Regions from separate parts of the Methylotuvimicrobium sp. genome, predicted to be linked through region 3. Evidence: riboswitches for the same ligand, from Rfam matches in the RefSeq annotation. Region 3 holds a riboswitch; each other region holds the start of a gene.
What was found. A riboswitch is a leader RNA that binds a small molecule or an ion and turns the genes downstream of it on or off. The one in region 3 is predicted to bind cyclic di-GMP.
Positions count from the first base shown of each region.

Region 1: linked by a shared signal. The riboswitch ahead of ACRJJO_RS16430 (S8 family serine peptidase) and the one ahead of ACRJJO_RS05985 (VPLPA-CTERM sorting domain-containing protein) in region 3 are both predicted to bind cyclic di-GMP.
Region 2: linked by a shared signal. The riboswitch ahead of ACRJJO_RS11255 (hypothetical protein) and the one ahead of ACRJJO_RS05985 (VPLPA-CTERM sorting domain-containing protein) in region 3 are both predicted to bind cyclic di-GMP.

Region 1 is NZ_JBNGHF010000039.1:2,562-7,305, reverse strand. It holds gene ACRJJO_RS16435 (PEP-CTERM sorting domain-containing protein) at 1-193, shown strand, start outside; gene ACRJJO_RS16430 (S8 family serine peptidase) at 795-2,630, opposite strand; cyclic di-GMP riboswitch class I at 2,715-2,800, opposite strand; gene ACRJJO_RS16425 (bile acid:sodium symporter family protein) at 3,429-4,361, shown strand.
Region 2 is NZ_JBNGHF010000019.1:42,791-47,534, reverse strand. It holds partial or broken gene ACRJJO_RS11270 (IS66 family transposase) at 234-666, opposite strand; partial or broken gene ACRJJO_RS11265 (IS66 family transposase zinc-finger binding domain-containing protein) at 819-1,258, opposite strand; partial or broken gene tnpB (IS66 family insertion sequence element accessory protein TnpB) at 1,283-1,420, opposite strand; cyclic di-GMP riboswitch class I at 2,139-2,220, shown strand; gene ACRJJO_RS11255 (hypothetical protein) at 2,315-3,079, shown strand; gene ACRJJO_RS11250 (hypothetical protein) at 3,241-3,960, shown strand; gene ACRJJO_RS11245 (hypothetical protein) at 4,163-4,441, opposite strand; gene ACRJJO_RS11240 (undecaprenyl-phosphate glucose phosphotransferase) at 4,512-4,744, shown strand, end outside.
Region 3 is NZ_JBNGHF010000008.1:56,066-60,809, forward strand. It holds gene ACRJJO_RS05975 (radical SAM protein) at 1-693, shown strand, start outside; gene ACRJJO_RS05980 (hypothetical protein) at 879-1,130, opposite strand; gene ACRJJO_RS05985 (VPLPA-CTERM sorting domain-containing protein) at 1,470-2,147, opposite strand; cyclic di-GMP riboswitch class I at 2,291-2,372, opposite strand; gene tilS (tRNA lysidine(34) synthetase TilS) at 3,323-4,684, shown strand.

The DNA of each region.
Region 1 (4,744 bases), on a different contig from region 3:
CGGTCCAGGACAAGGCGATAACCCAAGTCTTTCTAACATGACTCTTTGGTATCAAAACGCAACCTCAACGCCTCCTAACGGCGGCGGAGGCCCAGGAGGCGGCCAAGTCCCAGAACCCCATCTGATCTTATTAATGGGCATCGGACTATTGGGTTTTGGCGCCACAAAATTTCGCAAAACGACCAAAGCCTAATCACTTAGAAACACCTTCGAACCAAAACGCCGGAAATCGCCGGCGTTTTTTTTACTTTTCGACTCGTCCGTCCACACTATTGATCCTAAATTCGACAACCTAACCATGAAACACCTGAAACATTCAAGAGATTGCCTGAACATTCCTGCTAACCTCTTGGATGAACGAAAGTTCTATACAAACGAATAAAGAAGTTATTAAGTTGACGTCTCATTCTTCATGATCTTCATTGTGAAATGCTTTTTACAGGCTAAAGGTAATGACTATTGGATTCGTAATGATTCACACCCCTTATCGTTCCCATGCTCCAGCGTGGGAATGAATTCCGAGACGCTCTAGCGTCTCGTCCCGCTGGAGCGGTGCTCAGGCATTCCCACGCAGAGCATGGGAACGATAATTGCCGGAGGATTGAATAGTTATTTGGATTCAGCTTATAAAAAACCTCGCAAAAACGGCTCTGTTCACGTTAATAGTTAAAACATGAATACTAGCCAATTCCGAAGGAGTTTGATGTTGCCAGCTATTACTACATATAAAATAAAAATCCTGCAAAAAAAACGCCGACGTCAGCCGGCGTTTTTTTTTTGCAGTTTACTTTTGCTTATTTAGAAACTGTAATCGTATGTTTAGCAGTTTTATTCGAAGTATCGGTAGCAACCGCTTCAATGATATAAGTGCCTCGGCTTTCTCTGTTGGTATTCCAATTATGAGACAATTGATTGCCGTCTGCCGAACTCACCAGACTGCCGTTAATAAACAGCTGGATATTAGCCACCGCAACGTCGTCTTCCGCCGAAACATTTATTTTAACTACTCGTGATAGTCGGCTACCGTCGGCTGGATTACTGATAGCTACGGTTGGAGCCGCTATATCTTCAATCACTTCCTCGACAGGCTCATCAACGACTTCTTCAACTTGTTCGATCGTATTTTTGACCGTTACATTAACACCACTTGAAACCCCTTCATTACCTGCCGCATCGATCGTGGTTGCGCTCAAGTTTACGGAACCATCTGCGACTTGATTGGAATCCCAGCTAAATTGGTAAGGTGCGGTCGTATCGGTACCGACATAGATACCATTGGCATAGAGCGTCACTTCGCTCACACCGACATTATCGGTGGCATTGACCTCGACTTCAACCAATCCGCTGACGGTATTTCCCCCCGTTGGCGAGAAAATATTGACTGAAGGCGCCTCGCTATCGACAGTGACATTCACCATACTTTGCGCCATTTCAACCGCTACGGCGGCATTGATGCGGCCGTGACCATAGTATGGGTGGATATCGCCAGCGATTTTATCGGCCGAGGATTTCAAGATTTGCTCGACTTCATCGGGCGTTAGCGTTGGATTCGCGCCCTGAATCAGGGCAATCACGCCTGCAGCCACTGGTGACGAAAACGATGTGCCGTTCCAACTACCATAGCCGCCGCCGCGCGTAGTGGTTTGAATCGATGCGCCCGGCGCCGCAACATCGATGAACTCGCCATAATTCGACCAAGAAGCCTTGGCATCGGAGCTAGTCGTAGCCGAAACGCTGATCATATGAACATTATCTTTAAATCCAGGATCGACGCCGTCGTTACCGGCCGCAACAACAACCAGGCCACCTTTGCTGCGCATGTATTGTGCGGCATTGGTTACCGCAGAACTGTTGGAAACGCCGTAACTGATGTTCGCGACGTCAGCACCTTGATCGGCCGCCCAGTTCAAGCCACGAGCAATATCGCTCCAATAAGCCCAACCATCACTACTGTTGGTAATGCGCACCGGCAATATTTGCGCATTCCAAGCGACGCCAGCAACGCCGTTAGCGTTATCGGTTGTGGCAGCTGCCGTACCCGCTACCGCCGTGCCGTGTCCATGTACATCAGAACTGTTGGTGCTGCCGTCGACCGCATTCCAACCTGGCAGCATTTTGCTGGATAAGTCAGAGTGCGCGCTATCGACACCGGTATCCAAAATAGCAATCACGGTGTTGTCGGCTTTTGTTGAGCTCCAAGAGGTTGGTGCTTGAATTTTGGGCAAATGCCATTGGTTGCCGTAACGCGGATCGTTGGGCGTCGTCAAGCTGAATTCGACCGCCATATCGAGCTCTGCGAATTCGACATGAGGATTTTTGGATAATGCTCGAATAACGGCTTGCTCGGCTTGTGGTGGTACAGAGATAACATGCACTCCGATGTTACCGATTATCTCTTTTTTTTGGCCTTTATTGCGTTTCAGAATTTTGTCGAATTCTCTGTCCGATAATCCGGCTTTCGGTTTGACCAAAATTTGGCCTTCTTTCCAAGGCTTGTCGGGGGCTGCGTAGGTTGGTCCGGCTGCACCGCCCAACACACCGGCAAGCAATACCGCCGCTACGGCCTTGGAAAGCTGAGTTGAATTAAATGTGTTTTGATTTTTTTGACTTCTTCGGCTGTTAGAGCTCATGACCCCACTCCTTATTTAAAATAAAGGTCCGAAGGAGTTCCTTGAAGCTGAATATAAATTGGCGTAATGTTTGCCCTATGCCAATTTAGCAATCCCACTGTCATAGGAATAACTCCGTTAGACTGGAAACTTTGCGTCGCCACCTTTCGATGGTTTTGCCCTTTTATTATTTTCGATTGACTGGAGCGTCTAAAAGCCCTTTGAAAGCTTTTTTCGTTCCGGTTGAGTTACAGTGTATAAATTTCAGAAATAATTGATGTGACTTGCTTGGCAAAAATTTATTTAGAGAAATCATCTTGTTATTGTTGATATCGATTCAGTGAATTAGTAAGCACTTTTGCGTTGCCCATTTCGACTTCCCCACAAAAAACTTTTTGAGTTTTAGCCATTCGTTCATCTTTAATTAGGCGCAATGGCCGACAGTGCATAGATCAAATCGCCTAAGAAAGAAATTTGTTTTAGGCGAGTTTTTGTCAGCAAAAGATTACACAAGAAGTCTTATTTTGACCTTAACTCAGATAAGCGTTTGGCCTAAATTCAATAGTTTTCTCAATCGCAATTTAGATTTAGGCATGAGGGATTGGTGATCATAGGTTATAAAGCGCCAGGCGTAGGATGCGCATCGCGCACCTGGGCCGGGAAATCTTGTCGGCTTGGAACCGTGGAAAGGTGCGTGATGCGCACCCTACGGTGCTAAATTCAATAGTTCTCTCTATAGACAAACTCAGGGTTAAGCAACAGCAAATACGCCCATTTGAAGTATACTTGTCGCCTATCATTTATTCGGTTTAAAACGACGTGCTTCGCTTACTTAATTTGCTCGCCAATCTTTTTCCTTTTTGGGTCATCACCTGTAGCGGTTTAGCATTATTTTTTCCTGCTTGGTTTACTTGGTTCAGCGGTCCGATGATCGTTTGGGGCTTGGCTATTATCATGATCGGCATGGGTATTACGCTTAGCTTCGAGGATTTTCGACGGGTAACGCGCACGACTCGACCGGTTTTAATCGGCGTCGTTGCTCAATTTGCCGTGATGCCTCTTTTAGGATGGGCCATAGCTTATGGATTTTCGCTCAATCCGCAATTGGCGGTCGGTCTGATACTGGTGGCATGCTGCCCCGGCGGTACCGCATCAAACGTGGTTAGCTACATTGCTCATGCCGATGTCGCGCTATCGGTATTGATGACGATGTGCTCCACATTCGCCGCCGTTGTCATGACGCCGCTATTGACTCACTGGCTAGCCGGTGCCTATGTTCCGGTGGATGCTTGGAGCTTATTTTTCAATACTCTGCAAGTGGTGATTCTGCCGGTTTTGTCGGGTATGTTGCTAAATCGTTATACGCCGCGCCTGGTTCAGGCTGTAACACCTGTCGCACCGCTCGTTTCAGTGATGGTCATCGCATTGATTTGCGCAAGCATCATTGGCGCGAATGCAGGCACGATAAAGGATTCGGCTTTACCTTTGTTGAGCGCGGTTGCCTTATTGCATCTAGGCGGATTTACAATCGGCTATGCAATGGCTCGCTTGATGAAGCTTGAAGAAAACGCATCCCGCACAATTTCAATTGAGGTGGGCATGCAAAACTCCGGCTTAGGCGCGGTACTTGCTCAATCCAGCTTTGCACAAATGGCCCTTGCACCGATTCCCTCTGCTATTTCAGCAAGTTTTCATTCGATCATCGGCAGTGTACTGGCAGCCTGGTGGCGTATACGAAAGACTAAAAGATAGATGGGAATAATGCAGGATGAACTATTTTCTTTTACAAATTCCGGTATAAGCTTGTGAAGACTATGCTCAAGTCATATACCCATCGCAGATCAAAATTCGGCGCCGGGGCGTACTACGTACCCTCTCGCAAGTCTTTCGGATCTATCAAGCCTATAACGATAAAGATACGTGATGCGTACCCTACTACTGACTTTTACTCCTCGGCAATTGCTGAGTTTCAAGGATAGTGTGAATGAAGAAAATGCAGGAGCGTTTTTCCGCATTGCATCGCATACAGCGCCTAATGTTAGCTTCCTAATACATGCCATCCATGGCGTTATACAAAATCAGCTTCACCCTGCACTTGGGATATCCCAGATAGTTAAATACTATGGATTTAGGTG
Region 2 (4,744 bases), on a different contig from region 3:
AAGAAATCCCGCTAATACTTTTTGCGCAGGTTCTGGAAGAGTCACGGCGTTACGAATGGATCACTATGCGGTAGTAGTTGAAAACACCCATCACTACCGGAAACACTTATTAATCTAAAATGAATTGTTGTCTATGGGTAAATCGCCGGTTTCGGCATATCCGTGTCAGGGTTGGTCAGAGTTTTAAGGCGTGATCGATGACTTTGACGGTCTCGGGATGTCAGTTCCCGTGCGTCGGCCTGATATCGATCGAAGAATTTTCGGCGCACATGCGCCCAGTAAGCCAGTTCGACACAGGCAAGACGATTCGGGATGCGCACGCGCCGTCGCAAGCAGGGCTTTGTAGCCACTGTTGTCATCGACCAGCAGGTGAACGTTCCAGTCTTGCAGAAGCTGCCCGGCATGCCGGCCACTTCGGCCGGCTTGGTAGTTGAAGACGAGGATCTTGGGGTCGGGTTGCAGGTCGTTGCTGCGATAAGCCCATAGATAGGCTTTCTTGGTTTTGCCGTTGCCGGGATCCAGTTGCGAAACGGGGGTTTCGTCGGCATGCAAGCTATCGCGTTGCAATAAGTGCCAGGTTAAACGATCGGCCAAGGGCTCCAGGGCGACGCCGAGGCGTCCGACCCAATCGGCCAGTGTCGAGCGGGACAAGATCACACCGCTGCGGGCGGCGATCTGTTCCAGTCGGTACAACCTAAAAAGAGCAGTTTGAGGCTTTACCAAGCCGGTGAAAGTGTTGTAGACCTTTCATGCTTCGACTACTTGGCTCAGCACAAACGGTCTTCACACATGTCGACTGCTCTTTTTTGGTACAAGGGCAAATGATCGAGGAATTTGCCGATCAGCACCCAGGTCAGTAAACCCAATGCCGCCATACCCCATTGATCACTGCCGGGGAAATCGGCGCCGCAGTGATGGTTTCGCAAGTCCGGCAGGCATATTGTGGGCGGATATGACGATGGACAAAGAGTTTGGTCGGCTCGACGTCCAGTTGTTCGGTGACGTCTTCGTCGATCTTGACCAAGTCCTTGCCGCATTGATCTCAAGTACAGGATTCGGGTTCGTGGCGGTGCTCGATGCGGGGGTAAATGATCCGGTAAGGGCTGGCGTCCGGCGCACGGACGTTTAGGGCGAACCGCGCCGTATCATGCGCCGGGACGTCTTGAAACTGCTCGACCTCAGCTTAGATAGCGGCAATGTCGGTATCGAGAGTTTCCTCGAACACGTCGCGTTGCAGTGGTGTCAGTCCTTCGCTCTTGATGAAGACGCCTTGACACAGCCAGACCCCATTGCTGTCCCACGGCAACAATTTCAAACGATTGCCGGCGCGATTGCGGAAAATAAACGCTGCCCCGGCGCATAGCGCATGGCCTAAGCGCTGTTGCAAAATCACCGACAAACCATCGATGCCCCACCTCATATCGAACGCTAGTCAGATTTGCGCCGGACTCTCAATCCAGCCAGATATTGCAACAACTCCCCGAGCCAATCCGGCGATACACTGCCTGATATTCCCAAAACGTGGCCTTGCGGCCAACGCAATGATAATAACGCCGAGGCCGTCGACTCCGATTGCAACCGTACCGGTATCAATGCAGGCGCATCGGAGTCCGCTGGCTTGCCAGGCTTCGATGTGATGTTTCTGTCTCTCCGATAAATACCATGTGCTCTCCCTGTGGAAAAATTCTGAGGATAACCGTGGCTGCGAGGGATTTTAGATGGTGACGTTGGAAGCTTACGCGATTAATTAACGTTTTTCTAAAGTGATCTTTCTTGTCAAAAGAGACGAGACGTTAGTCGATTCGCATAAGGATGAGCTGATTTAAAGCGGATTAAGTCAAATCGCGCATTGATATTAGGGAGGTGTGTTAAATCCCTTAATTTTAGATGGGTGACTTAACTGGAGACTATTTGTTTACGCTTTAAGTTATTGAGCCTAAATCAAAAGAATATTATTGGCATAATGTATGCTTTATTAAAAAAGAATGCGAAAGCATTTTTTGAACAGCCCTGGGTGAGGTCTTGAAGGTGCTGTTTACTGAACCAGAGTCTGATTAGAGCGAAATGGTATTTGCGTTAGATAAAAGGAAATAAGAGTCAGGCATTAAGGATGTATTGCTGGTAGGGCAGGATGTCCTAATTCCAATTGCCACAGCCGCCGTGAGGCGGGGTCGGAAAGCCTAGGGGTCTGGCGTGAAGCCAGATAGCCGGGCCGCCTCTGTGGGCGATGGAGAGCTAGTGCACCGGGTGCAATACCGGGTGGCTTGGTTGTATCGTCCGAACATTAATTTATTTATTTTGAAGGAGTTGATTTATGAATCTAAAAACCAAAATGGCTGCATCCCTGATATTGGCAGCAAGCGCTTCTATGGCACAGGCCGCCACTTACAATGTGTCTGCAGTATTTACTGACGGTGGGGTTCAGGAAGTAACCGTATTCGATGGTAACTTCGACTGGGACGGCTCTACTGTTAGCAATTTCTCGGGTTTTCTGTCTGAATCCATGTTTGCTTGGAATGGAACCGAGTTCGATTCGAACGGGACCGCCGCTGGTGGTATGAATGCAGCCGGTTACACGGGTGAAGTATGGGCCAAGCCCGGTGGATATGCCGATAACGAAGCGCCGTTGCTGCATTTGACCAATCAACTGGCTAGCAGTACTTCCGGCAACTTAGTGACAGTAAGTACATTTTTGCAAAATAGTACTGATGTTGTGAATGGGGGCGGTTATAACGTGATTGGTAATCCTATGGCCTATGGCACCTTTGATGGTAACCAGCGAAATGACAACGCTTTTTTTACCTTGGTGTTTGATTCCACAAACATAACTGATACTTCGGCAACTGTAGGCCAAATGGTCTACGGTGACATGACTGCTTTGGGCATGATGGGGCCTATGCTGACCGGTCCAATGGGTATGACTGCATTCCTCGGTGGAGGCTCTATGGGCGGTGCGCCATTATCCTTGGAGATCTCGGAGGTTGCAGCCGTTCCCGTTCCCGCTGCTGCCTGGTTGTTCGGTGGCGCTTTGGTTAGCTTGTTCGGTGCAAATCGTCGTAAGTCTGTATTGCCTGCATAATCTTTATGGCAAGCTTGTTCTAGCCGGATTTAGGTAATCAGTTTTATGAGGAAAATGTGTTGGTTACTTGGTAAAGGTTAGCAAGGAAGAATTTGAACAAGGATGTTTGTATCGATTTTGGAAGCTTATTGAATAGAAGTTTGCATTGGTAAGAGAAAAACATGAATAAAAACAATGTTTTATTAAATTTTGTCAAGGTGCTATTGTTGATGGTCGCTATTATGGGGTCTTCATCTTTTGCTTCTGTTGTAACCTATAAGGTAACAGGGGTGTTATACGAGCCCGCGACCCAGCCTAATAATACAAATTTTGTTGGCAGCTTTGACTGGGATGGATCGGTTGTGTCCAATCTGCAAGGGGCAATGAACTCATCCATGTATGAGGTGGATGATGTTAATCCGGATTTTAAAAAGAGTTTTCCACTGTTGCATCTTAATTACCAATTAGCGCAAAGCACTGAAGGGGATATTGTAACTGCTAGTGTTTTTTTAAAAAATAGCACGGATGTTTTTTATGGTGGAGGCTATCAGAGCGGAGATGTTTTTCGATATGGCACACCTTTTTTTGAATCTAATACCGAGGTTATCAATAGCAATGCCTATTTCACATTTTCGTTTGATAAAACGACAATGGCAGGCATAGTTCAAAGTATGGTTTATGGTGACTGTACTGCGGGGGGGATGATGGGTGAGTTCTGTATGACCGGGCATAGTCCGGCAACGAATAGTTTGGGTCAAAATATTCCATTCGGGTCTATGGGGGCATATCCTTTGTCGCTGGAGATCGCAGCTGTACCACTTCCGTCCGCAGTTTGGCTGTTTGGTAGCGCTGTGATGGGGCTGATGAGGTTTAACCGTAAACGCGAGTTGTTTGCGGCATAATCGTTAAATATATTGTGTATTGGAATGCGATTTATTAAGAAAAATGGGAGGGGTTTGGGAGTTGATTTATTTGACCAACTTAGTAAAGGCGTTATTGAAGCCAGTGTTTCTGGATCGAATAGCCGTTTATGGTTTATTAAAGATTAGAGGAAAGTATTCAGATCCCCTCCGCTATTTCCCAAATTCCGGTTTAAGAAGTCCTTCACATCTGCTGTTGCTTACCGGTTGCCAAAAGCTGGAGTATTTCATACCGCATTCCCAAGCAAGGTGCTTGGGAGCGAGCGAAACGCATGGTGTCGGATATACGTAGTTTTACCGGGAAGATGTTTTCTTGAAGCATGATTTTTGGCGCGATTTTAATGACATATATATTGCTGTAATTTACTAATGCCGCGGTGTCCGTGGCGTTTTGGCTTAACTTGGCTTTATTTGAGCAATCTTTGCCAGCCCTGATCAAGCTTTGCAATGCTTGTCCCTTCATTCCTAGTGCATTGAGTTTTAGAGAGAAACACCCTTACATGTCGAGTCCACTGTCATCAGAGAAAATCGAATTGGCTCGTATAGCTGCCGTCAAGTCAAGCTATACATCGGCTTTTGTGCGTCCGCATTTGACTAAGCAACAAGCGCTTGTTCGTGTCATTGATAGCTGCATAGTTTTGACCTCTTTATGGCTGGCGATGCTGTCACTTAACTTAATTTGGCCGGGTGAATACGATTGGAACGATATATATCTCACCTACGGCTTTAGCGGTTTATTGCTTTATCAATTTTTCGCGGAATATAA
Region 3 (4,744 bases):
TTAACGTTGGGTGCAGCGCCACTGCTCGATTTTTCATTATTGGAAAAAGAATTGAGGCAGTTTCTGAGCGATGTTTTGCATGGCGATTTTTTTGACCGATTTCAAGTCGACCCCCGTAATCGAGTAATCAAAGATATTGCGATTTCGGGAAATGGCGAGCCGACCAGCGTTCAGGATTTCGATAAGGCTGTCAACTTGATCGGCAGTATTGCCACTGAAATGGGGGTGCTGCCGAATAGCAATTTAGTTCTGATTAGCAATGGCAGTTTAATGCACCAGACGAAGGTTCAGGTCGGGCTTCGGTCATTGCATCGCTATGGGGGAGAAGTTTGGTTCAAGTTTGATAGCGCGACTGATGCGGGGCGTAATTTAATTAATAACGCAGCGCAAACGATGGAGTCGGCATTAAGAAATCTAAAGATTTCGGCCGCAATCTGTCAGACTAAAATTCAAACTTGCCTAGTCGATTATTCCGGGCAGGGATTGACCGACGTGGAAAAAAACGCGTATTTGCAATTTTTAAAAAGAATCAAGAACGATGGTGTGGCGATTGGTAAAATTATGCTTTATACAATTGCGCGCCCATCGATGCAGCCGGAAGCGGCTAAAATGAAGCCGTTGTCACCGGAACTCATGCGACATTTTGCGGGCGAGATCAGAGCGCTTGGTTTCGAGGTTCGGGTAGATTGTTAGTTGCCTAGTTTCGGGTTGATGGCTTTGGGTAAATTGTTAGCGGGGAGAGGTGAATGGCGTCGGGTCGGGGAATGGGCGTTATCGGATAATATAGCGCACCCGACATCCAGCGATACGACCGAAGAAGGCTGTAAACTAAGATTTAGTTTCTCGGTTGAAAATCATTTTTTGCTCTGAAGCCGGATTTAAGCCTTAATATCTAAAAGACTTCCTATCGTTTTTTTCTCGGTTTCGAGAATTTTAACGGCGGCAGATGTTTCGAATTCAGCTTCTTTTAAGCTGAGTACCGGTTTAATAATGTCTTCAGACTTGAATTCGGAGCTGCCTACTTCATCGTTTTTTATCGGTAATGCAGCAATTTTGTGAGCCGCTTCGGCTGATTTATGTTGTGCGCCGTTGATGAGGTTCAATGCGCTGTTTGTTGGTGAAATGTCCATGGTAAAACCCTCGTGAAGTATGAGCGCTTAGTGGAATTATATAAACTAATTTTAGTCTTTTAAAATCAATTGTATGCTTCTTTATTGCTTCGCTTTAAGTCGAACAATAGCTCTTTTATGTTGTTTTGTCCGAGCGTTATTTCACGTTTCTTAGATTAAAAGGTATGAGATTTTTTTTGGCGATGGCAGGTATTCTTGCTGCCGATGGTAGTTCAGCTCAACGAGGCGCCTAATCCAACAGAAGGTCAGTTCGGCATTGAGTTATGGCAGGCGGTTTATTTTGAAGGGGTCGTTTCAAGAAAAGCGGAAGCGAATTTGCTCCCGCTAACGCTTGAGCAATTAGATTGTTTGTCTGCGTTTTGTAGAAGAAATAAGGCCAACCAAAGCGGCACCTAGTAACCAGATGCTTGCCGGTAATGGGACTGCTGTGACGTTTAGGCCAACATATTTTTTTTCAATGAAAGCCGCTTCTCCAAGTGTTGTGCTTATAGCACCTAGAAGATTTTGGATTGTGATATTCAGATATCCGCTATTGAAAGAAGTGGTATCTAAAATGGTATCTGCCTGCCAGTTATTGGTTTGCAAGAACGCAGTTTGAGTAAATGCATCATTAGCAACGATACTTTCGGTAGTGTCAAAGGATGGATTTTCAATATCGAAAGCGCGAACTTGACCTCCTACTCCAACAAGAGTTGAATTGCCAAAACTAAAATAATCGCCTTTTTCAATAACTGAAACGGTATTTATTTGATGTTGTGGGTTCAATGCTTGGACTTTGATGTTAACGGTATCGTTGGTCATGTCGACGCCGGCAGTATTCAAGGCGGTAGCGGTGAATGCTGTTGGGGTAAAGTATAAAGTGTCGCCTGAAACATTAGCTGAACCGAATAAACCGGTAAGCGTACTATCAAATTCAAACGAAACAGAATTGCCGTATAAGGTGACTAGGCTTGCTTGCGCACTCCCCGTAAAAAGATAAATAAATGATATTAAAACAAACTTGGTTATTCTAAACATGAAAAAAACTCCTTGTGATTAAGAGTAAAGTCAAAAAATTACATGGTGAAAAAGCTAGGCCAAATTAGTCAAAGAGCAATATTGACTTTGAAATAATGGTTGCAACAAAAAGATGCATGACATTAAAAATCTCACTAACAATTTAAGGTAGTCCGGCCATCTTTAAAATATTAAAGATCCGTAACTTTCCGGCCCCGCTTTACAACGGGTGAGGCTTTCTCTTAAAAATTTCTCTGCTGTGTTTGGCGTACTCGCGTAAAGAATCCGCCAAACACGTTTTTCGTAAAGTTCGATTTAGTCAATTTCAATAGTAACGATCATGAAGAAGCCTTCATCGCCCCGGCAAATGAAAGTTCGAGGCGTGGCGGAGGATGCGGTCACTCGCCCGACAGGACGCCGTGAATACGTCCATGTAGGCTCGACGGCGGCGACTGATTGCCATGGATGGCATGAATGCAGATTTTGCAGGAGCAAAAATCTGCCCTGCCGCCGACGCCTGTCGATCGAGCAACGGCATCCTCTTCGGAGCCGGCATTGTACTTTCACAAAAAAACTGATATCTACTTCACGATACTGACGATACTACTAAAATATTACATTTCCATTAAGAAAAGCTAAATTCTTTTCTCGATATGTGTTCAATTTTACTACAATGGCTCCGAATCGTTTCATCATGAAAGTTTCTACGACCTTTATTATAAAAAGCAATACTTATACCAAATATTAGAAAATTATTATAATCAAAACGTTGTGAGCAGTATGGTCATTGTTTTAATCGCAAAAATCTTTCTTTTGTAAAAAATATTGACAATTAAGTGCAGTTTATAGTCTGTAAGTGACTGCTTTTAAATGAGCTATGACTAATTGATAAGATGGTTTTACATATTTTAACGTGCTGAGATATCATTTTTACTTCGATGTTTTGTTGGCGGAGCGAATAGATTGTTGTTAAGGCCTAGGCTCAAAGAGGATCAGGATTTAGTGCGGCTGAAATTGTAAAATAACTTGACAAAGTTTGTTATTAAAATGGCGCGCTGCTCTTTGTGTGATTTTACCTGTCAGGCATGTAATTTCGGCATTTGCGTATGAAACGCTGGGGGGAAATCGGCAATGGTTAAGTGTCAAGAATGTTGTCGATCCTGCGCCTAAATATTAGCTCATAATTGGTATCTTAAATGCTTCAACTAGAATCGCGAGTCGTTGAATTAGGCCTGCAAAAATTAAAATCGCCGCAACAAGTTTATATTGCCTATAGCGGCGGTGTAGATTCGCATGTGTTGTTACATCTTTGTGCTTCGATATCTTCTCTACAAAATAAAATTACCGCGGTTCATATACATCACGGTTTGCAAGCGGTAGGCGATGCTTGGCCAAGTCATTGCCGGTCGGTCGCTAAGCAATTGGGTGTTGATTTTGTCGAAATTCATGTCGATGCGCGAAGCGCCGGGCGCGAAAGCCCCGAGGAAGCGGCCAGGAATGCGCGGTATGACGCCTTAAAGGCTTTGCTTTCGGAAAACGACGTTTTGATGGTGGCTCAGCACCGAGAGGATCAATTGGAAACCGTTTTATTGCAATTGTTTCGAGGTGCCGGTTTGCAAGGGCTCTCGGGCATGCCTGAAATGATGGTCTTTGGCAAGGGAGTGCTGTTGAGGCCCTTATTGAATACACCAAAACAAGTCATCGACCAATACGCCCGGCAACATGATTTCAATTTTATTGAAGATCCCAGTAATCAAGGCATTGACTTCGATCGTAATTTTTTACGCAATGAAATTGTTCCTTTACTCAAGCAACGTTGGCCGTCCATTGATAAAACAGTCTCTCGTTCAGCGGTTCATTGCGCGGAAGCCTCTGAACTGTTGAGTAAATTAGCTGGCGATCAATTCAAGCAGGTCTATCAAGCAAAGGATGCAACGCTATCGATACCGGCTTTGGTAAAGCTTGATGTGACGGAACAAGCATTAATTGTTCGGCAATGGTTCGCGCGTTTGGGGCTAAAAATGCCGCCCCGTGCCTTTGTGTTGCGTATTTTGTCCATGATTCAGTCGCCGCTTAGCGATCCGCAGTTGCCGAATCAAAAACATACGATACGCCGTTTCCGGAATAGCTTGTTTTGTGTGCCGCAGCAAACCGTTATTTTACCGGAACAAGGCGTTGTATGGTCGAATAGCGATGCCCCTCTTGACTTGCCTGACGGTACGGAACTGAAAATTGCTTATGACCACTCCGGAATTGATCAATCGATTTGGCTTAGGTCGCATATCGACGTTAGGTTTCGTAGCGGCGGGGAAAAAATTGCTTTGCCGAATCGAGAAGGGCGGCATCGCTTGAAAAATCTTTATCAGGACGCAGGGATTCCGCCTTGGGAAAGGCCTTATATTCCATTAATCTATTTAGACGGGCGCTTGGCGGCAATTGCCGATCTTTGGATCGGTTCCGAATTTTATTGCAAAAACAAGCCAGGATGTATTCGGCTAATTCGGTCGCAAAAAAATAAAAACCGGAAAGGCCATGACGAATGTGTCTTAGTCGATTAAAATAGATAAATTTTAATCTTGGCTATTTGAAAGCCGTCTCCCGAAATTTTTATTTCTTAC